DNA from 2 places in the Thermochromatium tepidum ATCC 43061 genome. Region 1 is predicted to be linked to the other one. Evidence: predicted binding sites of a transcription regulator. Region 1 holds the regulator's gene; the other holds the start of a gene.
What was found. Region 1 encodes sigma-54, which starts transcription at its own class of promoters, with help from an activator protein. Its sites were predicted from a motif close to TGGCANGNTNCNTGCTT; they were not measured.
Positions count from the first base shown of each region.

Region 2: a site for sigma-54 is predicted at 1,995-2,011, ahead of E6P07_RS07100 (TorF family putative porin). Genes of this name have one in related genera too.

Region 1 covers NZ_CP039268.1:2,327,655-2,335,205, forward strand. Annotated here, with positions in the region: gene lptC (LPS export ABC transporter periplasmic protein LptC) at 1-39, shown strand, start outside; gene lptA (lipopolysaccharide transport periplasmic protein LptA) at 48-548, shown strand; gene lptB (LPS export ABC transporter ATP-binding protein) at 545-1,270, shown strand; gene E6P07_RS10725 (RNA polymerase factor sigma-54) at 1,349-2,839, shown strand; gene hpf (ribosome hibernation-promoting factor, HPF/YfiA family) at 2,875-3,195, shown strand; gene E6P07_RS10735 (PTS sugar transporter subunit IIA) at 3,457-3,906, shown strand; gene hprK (HPr(Ser) kinase/phosphatase) at 3,931-4,884, shown strand; gene rapZ (RNase adapter RapZ) at 4,919-5,776, shown strand; gene E6P07_RS10750 (PTS sugar transporter subunit IIA) at 5,773-6,162, shown strand; gene E6P07_RS10755 (HPr family phosphocarrier protein) at 6,255-6,524, shown strand; gene ptsP (phosphoenolpyruvate--protein phosphotransferase) at 6,521-7,551, shown strand, end outside.
Region 2 covers NZ_CP039268.1:1,562,030-1,569,580, reverse strand. Annotated here, with positions in the region: gene E6P07_RS07110 (ammonium transporter) at 1-720, opposite strand, end outside; gene glnK (P-II family nitrogen regulator) at 746-1,084, opposite strand; gene E6P07_RS07100 (TorF family putative porin) at 1,150-1,881, opposite strand; gene ubiK (ubiquinone biosynthesis accessory factor UbiK) at 2,340-2,606, shown strand; gene E6P07_RS07090 (YifB family Mg chelatase-like AAA ATPase) at 2,621-4,138, shown strand; gene E6P07_RS07085 (PilT/PilU family type 4a pilus ATPase) at 4,261-5,496, shown strand; gene E6P07_RS07080 (PilT/PilU family type 4a pilus ATPase) at 5,519-6,574, shown strand; gene E6P07_RS07075 (VanZ family protein) at 6,626-6,967, shown strand; partial or broken gene E6P07_RS07070 (IS5 family transposase) at 7,167-7,551, opposite strand, start outside.

The sequences.
Region 1 (7,551 bases):
CGGCTCTCACCCCAACCCGAACACCGTTCGGCACCATGAGACGTCCCATGTCCTCCAGCTTTTCCAAGTGGCTGCCGCTACTCGGCCTTCTGGTCGGTCTTGGTCTGGGCGCAAACGCCTGGTCGCTCGAAACCGACAGCAAACAGCCGATCTATATCGAGGCCGATGAGGTCGAGGTCCGCGAGTCCGACAACACCAGCATCTATGTCGGTCAGGTCCAGGTCGAACAGGGCAGCATGCAGCTGCGCGCCGACCATGTCACTGTCTATCATCGCGAGGACCGCCGCCCGCGTCTGATCATCGCCCTCGGCACGCCGGCCAGCTACAAACAATTGCTCGACGACGATCAGGGCGAGGTCCGGGCGTTTGCCAAGCGCATGGAATACGACGCTGACAAGGACGAGCTGGTGCTGATCGGTGAGGGTCTGCTGATCCAGGGCGAGGACCGTCTCACGGGGGAGCGCATCCTCTACGACCGGGCCAGGGCCCGTTTCCGTGCCGGCGGCGCAGGTCGGGTCAAGATCACCATCACCCCGGATGCCTCATGAGCGGTCTGAGCGCCGAACACCTGATGAAGCGCTACGGCAGTCGTCAGGTGCTCCAGGATGTCAGTGTCAAGGTCGAGCCGGGTAAGGTCGTGGGCCTGCTCGGGCCGAACGGCGCCGGCAAGACGACCTGCTTTTATCTGATCGTCGGTCTGATCCATGCCGACCAGGGTCGCATCCTGCTCGACGGGCGCGACCTTACCCGGCTGCCCATGCACGCCCGGGCGCGCGCCGGTCTGAGTTACCTACCCCAGGAACCCTCGGTCTTTCGCAAGCTGACTGCCCGCGAGAATATCCTGGCCATCCTCGAGACGCGGCGCGATCTCAAGCGCGCCGAACGCGAGGAACGCGGTGAGCGTCTGCTCGAGGACCTGGGCATCGCCCATGTGGCCGACTCGCTCGCCCTCAGCCTCTCGGGTGGCGAGCGCCGCCGGCTGGAGATCGCCCGCGCCCTGGCGGTTGAACCCAGGGTGATGCTGCTCGACGAGCCCTTCGCTGGTATCGATCCGATCGCCGTCGGCGACATCAAATCCATCGTCACCCATCTGCGTGATCGCTCCATCGGGGTACTCATCACCGATCACAATGTGCGCGAGACGCTCGCCATCTGCGACCATGGCTACATCATCGGCAGCGGCACCGTGATCGCCGCCGGCGAACCGGCCGAGTTGTTGGCCAACCAGCGGGTGCGCGATGTCTATCTAGGTGCCGATTTTTCCATGTAGACTAGACTCAGATTACGGACACCCCATGATGGCTTAAACAGCAATAGACAGACCACAGTTCGGACGCCAACTCGATCGATGAAGCCATCCCTTCAGCTTCGACTCAATCAGCAACTCACGATGACGCCCCAGTTGCAGCAAGCGATCAAACTGCTGCAGCTGTCAACGCTCGAGTTGCAGCGCGAGATCCAGGAGGCGCTCGAAAGCAATCTGATGCTTGAAGAAGGCGAGGAATCCGAACCGCTCGAGGCGGAGTCACTGGAAGATTCCCCTCTGACCCAGCTCGAAGATGATCCCTTCGGTTCTAGCGCATCCGAGTCCGAGTGGCTCCTGGAACGCGAGGTACAAGCCGAGTCGTATGAGATACCGGAGGAGCTGCCGGTCGATACCCAATGGACCGACGTCTTCGACAGCTACCTGCCGCCAACGGCCCACGGCATGAGGGATGACACAGACCAGGACCCACTGTCGAACCGCTCACGTCCGCAGACGCTCTGGGATCATTTGATCTGGCAGCTGAATCTCAGCCGTTTGAGCGAGCGCGATTTCATGATCGCCCAGGCCGTGGTCGACGCCATCGATGCCAACGGCTATCTGCGCGCCGATGTCGATGAACTGGTGGCCACACTCGCCGATCCCACGATCGGCGCCGATGAAGTCGAGACCCAGATCCATCGCGTCCAGTCACTCGACCCAGCTGGCGTCGGGGCGCGCAATCCGCGCGAGTGCCTGTTGATCCAGCTGCGCCAGCTGTCGCCCGAAACGCCCTGGCGCAACCTGGCCATCGCCGTGTGCGAGGCCGGATTCGAACATCTGCCGCGCGGCGACGTCACGGCCCTCTCACGCCTGCTCAAGGCGCCCGAGGACGACCTGACCCAGGCGCTCGATCTCATCCGCCGGCTCAACCCGAAGCCGGGCCGCTTGCTCGCAGAGACGCCCTCGGAGTACGTTGTACCCGACATCTTTGTGCGTAAGAAGGATGGCCGCTGGCAGGTCGAGTTGAACCCTGACATCACCCCCAGACTCAGGGTCAACGCCGACTATGCGCGCCTGGTACGCCGCGCCGACCAGAGCAGCGATGGCCAGACGCTCAAGAGTCACCTCCAGGAGGCGCGCTGGTTCATCAAAAGCCTGGCAAGCCGCAACGAAACTGTACTGCGCGTGGGCGCCAAGATCGTGGAGATGCAGCAGGACTTCCTCGAATACGGCGAAGTGGGGATGCGGCCCATGGTGCTGCGCGACATCGCCGAGGCCCTGAATCTGCACGAGTCGACCATTTCACGGGTGACCACGCAAAAATACATGCATACACCCCGAGGCACATTCGAGCTCAAGTATTTCTTCTCGTCCCACGTCAATACCACCTCTGGCGGCGAGTGCTCGTCGACGGCGATCCGCGCCCTGATCCGCAAGCTGATCGCGGGAGAATCCCCGCGCAGACCTCTCAGCGACAACAAGATCGCTGAGGAACTGGCAAGACAGGGCATCGACGTCGCACGCCTCACAGTCGCCAAATACCGTGAGGCTATGGGTATCCCGGCCTCGAGTGAGCGCAAACGCCTGGCTTAAACAGGCTGTTTGATTCTTTATCAAGGAGTTTAATGATGCAAATCAATCTGACGGGTCATCACATCGACGTCACCGATGCGCTGAAGTCCTATGTCGACAGCAAATTCGAGCGTCTGGCACGCCACTTCGACCACGTCATCAACGCCCATGTCGTCCTGAGCGTCGAAAAGCTCGAGCAGAAGGCCGAGGCCACACTCCATGTCAATGGCGGCAAGGTCTTCGCCGACTCTGTGCACGAGGACATGTATGCGGCCATCGACAGCCTGGTCGACAAGCTCGATCGCCAGGTCATCCGCTACAAGGAGAAGAAGAGCAGTCACCGCGGCGGAGCCGTCAAGACGGCCGAAGCGGAATGAGATCGGCCTCTCCAGTACCTTGGAAGCCGTGTCTTCCGAGGTGATGGAGGCAACACCCATCACACCTCGGTGGCCGGTGCCGCCGGCGCCTGAGGTGTCTTTACATCGAGAACACGACAGAGCGATCAGGCACCAAGTGCGCCCGTCCGCCCGAGGTACCCCAATCTATGACCAGCATCGAATGCCAGCAGCATCCTGGTTGGATCAGCCATTACCCCCGACCACCTGCGGGCGCGTCGGCGGTCAACAGGAGTTGGAGCCATGTTCGGCCCTGACCTGATCAACGAAGCCCGTATCGGATGCGGTCTCGAGATCGCCAGCAAGAAGCGTCTGCTCGAGACCCTCGCCGAACTCCTGGCCAGGGATCATCCCAGGCTCCAGCCCGAGACCGTCTTCGAGCATCTGCTCGAGCGTGAGCGCCTGGGCAGTACCGGACTCGGCCATGGCATCGCCCTGCCCCATGCGCGCATGAAGGACGTCGGCGAGGCGATCGGTGCCTTCGTGCAAACCGTCCGGGGCGTCGATTACGACGCGGCAGATGGCGAGCCGGTCGATCTGGCCTTCGCGCTGCTTGTGCCCGAGTTGGCCAACGAGGAGCATCTGCGGCTTTTGGCACACCTAGCCAGCCTGTTTAGCGACCCGAACGTGCGCGCTCGACTGCGTGAAGCCACCTCGCCTGCCGAGATCCTGCACGTCCTGAGCGCCTTCTAGACCCATGCGACCCGCCCGATTCGCATGATCGACAGCCTCCAGAGCGTCGTCATCCAGACCGGCGCCCAGCTCAAGCTGCGCTGGCTGACCCCAGAACCCCAGACCCCTCGTCCGTTGCGCGGGGTGGACCCAGAGCAGTCGCTGATCGGCTCGCTCAACCTCATCCACCCCAATCGACTCCAGGTCGTCGGCCCCCCCGAACAACGTTACCTGGCGGCACTTGGACGCACCGCCCACGACGAGGCGCTCGACAAGCTCTTCGCCGACCGGCCCGCCGCCGTGATCTTCAGCGATGGACTGGAACCGGGGGCCGATTTCTGCGAGCGCGCCCGCTCAACCCAGACCCCCCTGCTCGGGTCGCTGCTCGGCGATCAGGAACTCATCAACCATCTGCGCTATTTCCTCACCCAGGCCCTGGCCGAGCGCAAGACCATCCACGGCGTCTTCATCGAGGTGCTTGGGATGGGCGTGCTCCTGATCGGCGCGCCGGCCGTCGGCAAGAGCGAGCTCGCGCTCGATCTCATTACCCGCGGCCATCGGCTCATCGCCGACGATGCACCGCGTTTCGCCCGCATCGCCCCTGAAGTGATCGAGGGGAGCTGTCCGGAGACGCTTAGAGATTTCCTGGAGGTACGCGGTCTAGGGATCCTCAACATCCGCGCCATGTTCGGCGAGGGCGCAGTCCTACGTAACAAGACGCTCAACCTCGTCATCGATCTCCAGCCGCTGGCCCAAACCGAACTCGAGTGCATCGACAGGCTCACCGGCAGTCTATCGGCCATGAATGTGCTGGGCGTGGCCATCCCCAAGATCGTCATGCCGGTCGCCCCGGGTCGCAACCTGGCGATCCTGGTGGAGGCGGCCGTCAGACATCAGATCCTGCGCATCCGCGGCTATGATGCCGGCGTGGACTTCATCGACCGCCAGGCGCGCGCCATTCATCTGGACCGACCCGATCCACCCGTCGCCCGCGACTGATCCTATGCCAAATCGCTCGACAGGAGACCCGCCCATGCAGCTGATCATCCTCAGCGGTCTGTCCGGTTCCGGTAAGAGCATTGCGCTCCACACGCTGGAGGACATGGGCTTCTACTGCATCGACAATCTGCCCTTTTTCCTGCTCCAGGATCTGGTGTTCGGGTTGCGCGAGACGCTCGACGAGTCCTTCGGCAAGACGGCGGTCGGCATCGACGCGCGCGGCAATCTCGCGGCACTGCGCCAACTTCCTGAACTGGTGCGCGTCGCCCGCGAGCGCGGGATCGACTGCCGTGTGCTCTTTCTGGAGACCGCGCTGGAGATCCTGATCCAGCGCTATAGCGAGACCCGCCGTCGTCATCCACTCACCAATGGCGACCGCCCGCTCCGCGAGGCCATCCAGCTTGAACAGGAATTCCTGCAGCCGGTGCGTCGGCACGCCGACCTGGTGCTCGACACCACCAGAACCAATATGCATGAGCTGCGCGACCTGGTACGTGGCTGGCTGCTGAGCGGAGAGTCGCCCCGGATCTCGATCCTGCTCCAGTCCTTCGGCTTCAAGCATGGCGTGCCGCCCGACGTCGACTTCGTGCTCGATGTGCGCTGTCTGCCCAATCCGCACTGGGAGGCCGAGCTCAGGATGCTCACCGGGCTGGATCCCAGGGTGGCGCGCTTTATCGAATCCAGCCCCCAGGCGCTGGAGATGCGCGCCGATATCCTCGCCTTCTTCGAGCGCTGGGTTCCCCGATTCGAGACCGACGGGCGCAGCTATCTGACCATCGCCATCGGCTGCACCGGTGGTCAGCATCGTTCGGTCTACATGACCGAATGGCTCGGCGAGCACCTGAAGTCACTCGGTCATAGGGTCATCGTCCGTCATCGGGAGCTGGCGTGAGCGTCGGTATCCTGCTCCTTACCCATCGTCCCCTCGGGGAGGATCTGTTGCGTATCGCCAGCGAGATCCTCGGCCGGGTGCCGGACGGGATCGCCTGCTGTGAGGTCGTCAACGACACCCCACCCGATGAGATCCTCGACCGTTGCCGGTGTCTGGCCGAGACCCTTGACCAGGGCGAGGGCTTACTGGTGCTAACCGATCTCTATGGTGCCACACCGGCCAATGTCGCACGTGCGTTCGCCGACTCGCGCGCCCAGGTGCGTGTGGTCAGCGGTCTGAACCTGCCCATGCTGCTGCGCACCCTCAATTATGCCGCGCTCGATCTCGACCATCTGGCCGAAAAGGCCCTCAGCGGCGGTCGCGACGGTGTGCGCCGTGGCAACTGAGTCCGGCTTGATCCGCAGGCCACCTGGTCGATTCCAACGCATCCAAAGGCAGTTTGGGTACTAATCTTAAAGATCAGAAGGATCACAACTAGATGATTCGCCGAGAACTCGAGATCCGCAACAAGCTCGGGCTGCACGCGCGGGCCTCGGCCAAGCTGGTGCAATGCGCCAATCGCTTCGAGAGCGAGATCATGCTCGAGCGCTGCGGCCAAAGCGTCAACGGCAAGAGCATCATGGGGATCATGATGCTGGCTGCCAGTCAGGGCAGCAGGATCACGGTCGAGATCACAGGCAGGGACGAAGAGGAGGCCATAGCCGCTATCGAGCAACTCATACTGGACCGCTTCGGAGAACCAGAGTGACCCTCGCCTTCCAGGGTATCGGGATCGGCGCGTCGAATGCGATCGCGCTGGGTCCGGCCTTCATCGACATCAAAGGACAAAGGATCTTGACCCAAACGCCGATCCGCGCCGACGAGATCCAGGACGAGATCGCTCGCTTCGATCTGGCGGTCGAGGCGGCACGCCGCGCGCTCAAACGGGTGCATGCCCAGATCCCGCCGGACACACCGATTGAAATCGTCGAATTCATCGACACCCATCTGCTCATGCTCGAGGACACGGCGCTCATCGACGGCGTGCGCCATCTCGTGGCCGAGCAGCTATGCACCGCCGAATGGGCGCTGCAACGCCAGCGCGACATCCTAATCGCGGTCTTCGATCGCATGGATGACCCCTATTTGCGCACACGCCGCGACGATATCGAGCATGTCGTGCGCCAGATCCAGAGCTTTCTGCGCGGCGAGTCGAACGAACCGAATCTGGCGCAGCAGGATCTGGCCGGCCATGTCGTGGTGGCGCGCGACCTCATGCCCGCCGACGCCATCCTGCTGCATCATCGCGGCGCCGTGGCCTTCGTGACCGAGTACGGCGGACCCATGTCGCATACCGCGATCCTGGCGCGCAGTCTCGGCGTACCTGCGGTCATGGGGCTACACGACATCAGCCGCTATCTGCGCCCCGGGGAACTGCTGATCGTTGACAGCGCCAGCGGCACCGTCATCGCCAACGCCGACGCGCAACTCATCGCCGACTACCGTCGGCGCCTCAGCGCGATCCAGGCACGTCAGGGTCGCCTGCGCGCCCTCGTCAGCCGCCCGACCCGCACGCGCGACGGCGTCGAGATCCGGCTCCAGGCCAATCTGGAGCTGGCCGAGGACGTCGAGCTAGCCAAGATCAATGGCGCGCATGGTGTCGGACTCTATCGCACCGAATTCCTCTATATGAACCGCAGCGACCTGCCGGACGAAGAGGAACACCTGGCCGACTATAGCGCCATGTTGGCCGCGCTCGACGGACGTCCCCTCACCATACGCACACTCGATCTTGG
Region 2 (7,551 bases), 770 kb from region 1:
GTTGTGCGGCGGCATGGCGGTTCCCGGATAGCCCTTGCGTGGACCGAGTACGAGCGCAGCCATCAGACCAGCGATACCGGCATTGATGTGGACCACGGTGCCGCCGGCAAAATCGATCGCGCCGCCGCCTTCCGCGGTGAATCCAAGGATGGCGCCCAGATTGGCGATCCAGCCACCGCCCCACACCCAGTGCCAGATCGGGACATAGACCAGGGTCAACCACAGCGCCATGAACACCAGCATGGCCGAGAACTTCATGCGCTCGGCAAAGGCGCCGACGATGAGCGCTGGGGTGATGATGGCAAAGGTCATCTGGAAGGTCATGTAGAGCGACTCTGGGATGGTGCCGTTGATCGAGTCGATCGTCAGGCCCGAGAGGAAGAGCCTCTCGAAGCCGCCGATGAGCCACTGCAAGGAGCCACCGTCGGTATAGGCCAGGCTATAGCCATAGATGGCCCACAGCAGGCTCATCATGGCGGTGATGACAAAGCACTGCATGAGTACCGATAGGACGTTCTTGGCACGCACCAGACCGGCATAAAACAGCGACAGCCCGGGGATGGTCATGAACAACACCAGCGCAGTGGCGGTCAGCATCCAGGCCGTATCGCCGGAGTCGAGCCTTGGCGTTTCTTCCTGACCCAGAACCAGGAAGGGCACGAGTCCCAAGCCGACCGCAAGCAGCAGTCGGAGGCGTTTGGAAAAGGGCGTCGATCTCATATTAGAACTCTCAATAAAGTCTTGATCAGAGTGCGTCCGCGCCGGTCTCGCCGGTGCGGATCCGGATGACCTGATCGAGCGCGAAGACAAAGATCTTGCCGTCGCCGATCTTGCCGGTGCGCGCGGCCTTGCTGACGGCCTCGATCACCTGATCGACCCTGGCATCTTCGACGGCGATCTCGACCTTGATCTTGGGCAGGAAGTCCACGACATATTCGGCGCCGCGATAGAGTTCGGTGTGGCCCTTCTGGCGACCGAAGCCCTTGACCTCGGTGACCGTGATCCCGGAGACGCCGAGGTCGCCGAGCGCCTCACGCACGTCATCGAGCTTGAAGGGTTTGATGATGGCTGAAACCAGTTTCATGGTGGTTTGACTCCTTGCAGTGGGAACCCAAGGCTTGGACACCCAGACGACTAAGGCGAACGCGCTCAGAACTCTTTCAGCCAGCCGACCCAGACCCTGGGGTCGTCGTCATAGGTGTCGCGTCCGATCTGGTCGTAGTTGAGGCTGAAGGTACCGAAGTCACCAGCCTTGCGGCTGAGCGTCACACCCCAGTGTGCATAGTCGTTGCCGCCCTCGTTGTAGCGGAAGTCGTAATAGCCGCCGCGTAGGCTCAGACCCAGTTCAAAGGGCAGCTCGAAATCGAGGCTGGCGTGGTAGTAGAGATCGCCCTCGATGTAAGTCGACTCGCCGTCGGCGACGCCATCGGCATCGTCGGCCTGACCATAGAGGGTGTAATCGACGCCGGCGGTCAGCCACTTGTAGGTGGCGCTTGCCCCGATCTCGGAAAAGTCGGAATCGCGCCCGTCTGGATAGGCGTAGTAGATGAGCTTGAGTGCGTAGCTTAAGTCGTCGCTGATCGAGCCGCCGAATCCCGTGTAGAAATCGAGCTCATAGTTGATGTCATTGATGTCGTCGCCGAAGTCCACGTTCGAGACCCAGGTGCCGGCCGAAAAACCGCTCTCGTGGGCATAATCCAGACCGCCCTGGATGGCCGGACCATCTTGGGTCTGGCTCTGGCCGCGCCAGATGTAGTTGCTGACGGCGCCGAGGTTGGCGCTGACCGAGTGCGTTTTTGCAGCGAGTGCGACCTGCGAGGCGCTCGCGCCCACGACTAGGAGGCCGGATGCAACGAGCGCGCTTATTCTCTGTGTCTTCATGGAGGTTCCCTCGTGCTGGGTTGTCGTTGGATGGGGTTGGTCGATCAGGGACGTCTTCGGCTCGAGCAAAGGACGGTTCGATCCAGGTGGTCCCGGCTGCCTATCGCCAAACAAAGCAGAGAACATGCCATCGATCATCAAAACCTGGATTTGACCGCCGGGCGGTGCGGCCTGGCCGGGATGTCACCAAGGTCTGGGAAGGATTCCTGAAGGCCGTGGCGTCTTGGTTTCAGGCGGCTTTAGCGCGTCTGCTTGGATGCTTTTTAGCCTCATGTGCGAAGGCCACACCAGATGGTTGCACCAACATGAGGCGTGCTGGCCCGGTCGAGTCGGGTGGATGCTCGTTCGTGGAGCGGGGCTAAATGCAAGACGGTTCGCGAACACGCCCCTATAATGCCCGATCGAGGTCGCTTTCGATCCTAGCTCTCTATTCCAAGCCCATTTAAGGTCTTCAGACGATGTTGGACCCAAAACACTTCGATGATCTGTTCCAGCGCCTGTCTTCGGCCATGCCGAAGGGGCTCCAGGTCTTGCAGGAGGATATCAACCGCAATCTACGCGCATCGCTGGAAGCGGGGCTGTCGCGTCTCGATCTGGTCACGCGTGAGGAGTTCGACGTGCAGTCGGCGGTGCTGGCGCGCACGCGCGCGAAGCTTTCGATGCTGGAGTCGCGGGTGGCGGCCCTGGAGCAAGCCTTGGCGGCGTCCGGGGATCGAACCGGCTGATTGCGGGGCGGGTCTTGGCCCTCTGTATCCTTTACAGCCGTGGGCGGTTTGGGATCGAGGCGCCGCCGGTCACGGTCGAGGTTCAGCTCTCGGGCGGACTGCCGGCGATATCGATCGTCGGTCTGCCCGAGATGGCGGTGCGCGAGAGCAAGGACCGGGTGCATGGCGCGCTCGTCAACAACAAATTCCAGACCCCCAATGGGCGGGTCACGATCAATCTCGCACCTGCGGATCTGCCCAAAGAGGGCGGGCGTTTCGATCTGCCGATCGCGCTCGGTATCCTGGGGGCCTCAGGCCAGCTCCAGACCGAGACGCTCGAACGCTATGAGTTCATCGGCGAGTTGGCGCTTTCCGGCGAGTTGCGTCCGGTCCAGGGTGTGCTGCCCATTGCCTTGGCGACCCGCGCGTCTGGGCGGGCGCTGATCCTGCCCCGCGCCAATGCTGCCGAGGCGGCCCTGGTCGAGGGGCTCGAGGTGCGCCCGGCCACGCATCTGCGCGCGGTCTGCGCCCATCTCGACGGGATTGAGCCACTGCCGCTCCAATCTGGCTCAGAACGCATCCAGGCCCAGCCTGTCTATCCGGATCTGGCCGATGTGCGCGGTCAGGAGCACGGCAAGCGCGGGTTGGAGATCGCTGCCGCCGGAAGGCACTCGATCCTGATGATCGGGCCGCCCGGTGCCGGCAAGTCCATGCTGGCGATGCGCCTGCCCGGGTTGCTGCCGCCCTTGAGCGAATCCGAGGCGCTGGAGGCAGCGACGATCCGCTCGGTCGGTGGGCGTGACCCCTTCGATCCGTCGCGCTGGCTGGAGCGCCCCTTCCGCTCACCGCATCACACGGCCTCGGCGGCGGCCCTGGTCGGCGGTGGCACCCAGCCACGACCGGGCGAGATCTCCCTGGCGCATCATGGCGTGCTCTTTCTCGACGAGCTGCCTGAGTTTGATCGTCGGGTGCTGGAAGTGCTGCGCGAGCCGCTGGAGGCGGGCTGGATCGACATCGCGCGTGCGGCACGTCAGGTGCGTTTCCCTGCGCGGTTCCAGATGGTCGCGGCCATGAATCCCTGTCCTTGTGGTTATCTGGGCGACAGTACCGGGCGCTGCCGTTGCAGTCCAGACCAGGTGGCGCGTTACCGCCGGCGTCTGTCCGGTCCGCTGCTCGATCGCATCGATCTGCATGTCGAGGTCTTGCGCCTGGACGTGGAGCAGCTCACCAGACCGGCGGCGCGCGCGACCGAGACCACGGCCCAGGTGCGCGCCCGTGTCATGGCGGCGCACGAACGACAGCTGGCGCGCGCTGGCAAGTCCAATGCCGAGCTGATGCCCGCCGAGATCGAGCGCGACTGTGCGCTCGATGCCGCGGGACGGAAGCTGATCGAGCAGGCCCTGACACGACTGGCGCTCTCGGCGCGCGCCTATCACCGGATTCTCAAGGTGGCGCGCACCATCGCCGACCTGGGCGGCGCCGAGCGCATCGACACGACACATCTGAGCGAGGCCATTGGTTACCGCCGGCTCGATCGGGGCGTCAAAGTTTGAGTCGGCGCCATTTCCGCTCTGCTAGATTTAGGATCTAGCAGGGCAACGCGCGCCGGTGCACCTCGGTATCGGATGCGCGACCATCATCGCCGATCGTCGTAACCTAACATCAGGGGGGCGTTATGGACCGTCAGCAAGCCGCAAATTTCATGCTCGACTGTTTGCGCAAGATGATGCAGAAGAATGGGTCCGATCTCTTCATCTCCGCCGGATTTCCCCCTGCCTGCAAGATCCACGGACGCATGACGCCGATGAGCACGCAGACGCTGTCTGGCGAGCAGACCAACATCCTGGTGCGTTCGATCATGAACGATCGCCAGGTGCGCGACTTCGATGCCCACAAGGAGTGCAACTTCGCCATCAGCCCCAAGGGTATTGGACGCTTCCGCGTCAATGCCTTCGTGCAACAGGGGCTCTCGGGCGCGGTGTTGCGTACCATCAACTCCAACATCCCGACCATCGAGGAGCTCAAACTGCCGCCGGTGCTCAAGGAGATCGTGATGAACAAGCGCGGCCTGGTACTCATGGTCGGCGGTACGGGTTCGGGTAAGTCCACCTCCCTGGCGGCCATGATCGGTCATCGTAACGCCAACAGCTATGGTCACATCATCACTATCGAGGATCCGGTCGAGTATGTGCACCCGCATATCAACTGTCTGGTGACCCAGCGCGAGGTCGGGGTCGACACCGAGAGCTGGGACGCCGCCCTCGTCAACACCCTACGTCAGGCCCCGGACGTGATCCTGATCGGCGAGATCCGCACCCGCGAAACCATGGAACATGCGATCAACTTCGCCGAGACCGGACACCTCTGTCTCTCGACGCTGCACGCCAACAGCGCCAACCAGGCACTCGACCGCATCATCAACCTTTTCCCCGAGGAGCGCCGCGCTCAGCTGCTGATGGATCTCTCGCTCAACCTGAAGGCGATCATCTCGCAGCGTCTGCTGCCCTGCACCGATGGTGGGCGTATCGCCGCCGTCGAGATCATGCTCAACTCACCTCTGATCCAGGATCTGATCTTCAAGGGCGACGTCGGCGGCATCAAGGCGGTTATGAAGAAATCGCGCGAACTCGGGATGCAGACCTTCGACATGGCGCTGTTCGATCTGTATGAGGCCGGGAAGATCTCTTACGAAGACGCCCTGCGCAACGCCGACTCCATGAATGGTCTGCGTCTAGCGATCAAGCTCGAAGGCCGTAGCGCACGCGAGAAGGATCATTTCAGCGGGACTGAAGCCCTGTCGATCCTCAACGACGAGGACGAGGAGGACGATCCGGATTCGAATAGATTCGGTGGGCCCTCGCCAGTCTCGACCATCGAAGACCCGCCGACACCCTTCACGCCGAATCGATAACGCGCTGCGACGGTAAGCCGCCATGGATATCAAGCCGTATCTCGAGCTCATGATCAAGCACAAGGCATCGGACCTGTTCTTCGCCCCAGGCACCCAGGTCAAGATCAAGATCGAGGGCGTCATCCGCTCGGTCGGCGAGACGGTATTGACTGCCGACGCCTGTCACCAGGCCATCGAGGGCATCATGACCCCCGAGCAGATCGAGGAACTAAGACGCGAGCGCGAACTCGACTTTGCCATTGCGCTCGAAGGCAGGGCGCGCTTTCGTGTCAACGCCTATTTCCAGCGTGGCCACCCGGCGATGGTGTTGCGCTATATCCGGTCCGAGGTGCCGACGCTCGAAGAACTGAAGGCACCGCCGATCCTCTCTGAGCTCATCATGCACAAACGTGGGATTATCCTCATGGTTGGGGCGACAGGCTCGGGCAAGTCGACCACGCTTGCGGCCATGATCGACCACCGCAACCGCCATTCGACTGGACACATCGTCACCATCGAGGATCCGATCGAATTCACCCACAGACACCGGCAGTGCATCGTCAGCCAGCGTGAGATCGGCATCGACACCAAGGGCTATGCCAATGCCCTCAAGAGCGTGCTGCGCGAGGCCCCGGACGTGGTGCTGATCGGTGAGATCCGCACTCGCGAAACCATGGAGGCAGCCATCGAGCTGGCCGGCACCGGCCATCTGGCGATCTCGACCCTGCATGCCAACAATGCCTATCAGGCGCTGGAACGCATCATCAACCTGTTTCCGCAGGAGATGCACAAGACGCTGTTCATGGATCTTTCGGTCTATATGCGCGCCATCCTGTCGCAGCGTCTGGTGCGCACCAAGGACGGCTCGCGTTGCGCGGCGATCGAGATCCTCGTCAACACGCCGCACATCGCCGACCTGATCCGCGACGGACGGGTCGAATCCATTAACGAGGCGATGCAGGAGAGCACCGCCGGCGGCATGTGCACCTTTGACGATGCGCTGTTGGCGCTCTACAACGCTGGTACCATCACCCTGGAAGAGGCGCTGGCCAATGCCGATTCGGCGCCCAATCTGGAGGCGAAGATCCATTTTGGCTGATCCGTTATGGCTGAATCTGAATCTCGCCGTTACTGGCTGCTTGAGGTAGGCATGTCTTGCGAGAGCCCCAAGCCGCTCTATCGCCTCGCCCTGGTGGTCTGTCTGCTGGCCGTGCTCTATCTGGCCCTGGCCCCCGTCAGACCGGTGACTGGGCTCGGCGATGACAAGGCCAATCATCTGCTGGCCTTCCTGGTGCTGGCCTGGCTCGCCGACGGCGGCTGGCCGGGGCGCGCCCGGGCCTGGATGCGCTGGGGCTGGTTGCTCGGTTACGCCCTGCTCATCGAGGCGTTGCAATCTGGATTGACGTATCGCGACGCCTCTTGGCTCGATCTGCTGGCCGATGGCTTGGGGCTTGGGCTCTACTCGGGATTTAGGTGGCTCCTCACTCAGTAGAAGCGATCAACCCTGGCTTCGCTCACCCCATTAAACCGCTTAGGGAAACGCTGAACAACTGCCTCACACCGCCGCCCTTGATGCTTGGCACCCGAAACTGATCAACCCGTGTGCAATGAGCGCTCTTTTGGCTCAATCGCCCCGGACGGGGCCCTCATTTGCCCCCCAATGGGGGCTGCAGCGGGCCTCTCTGCACCCATCAGGGCGCACTTTGCCCCCGTGGGCGCAGGCCAAGCCTGCCAGCCAGCACCACATTGGCCAGTGCAAAGGGCGTGTGCAGGTGGTGCGTGTTCTTGAGCAGGCCGCGATAGCGGGTCTTGCGGATGTCCAAACAGATCCTCGATCACGTGAAACGCATGCTCACCCTTGGCCGGATGCGGGCCTTGGTCTGTTCGAGCCGGTCAAGGACGACCCCCAGAGGGCTGTCTTTGGTCAGTCTGCGTCTCTTGCCCGGCATCATGGCCACATGCCAGCACACATTCGGGTGTTGGCGCTGGACCTCTTCACGCTTGTCCACGCCCCGATCGCCCGCATCGGCAAAGACATCCGACTCCTAGCCATGCAGCAGGGCATGCGCCTGGGTC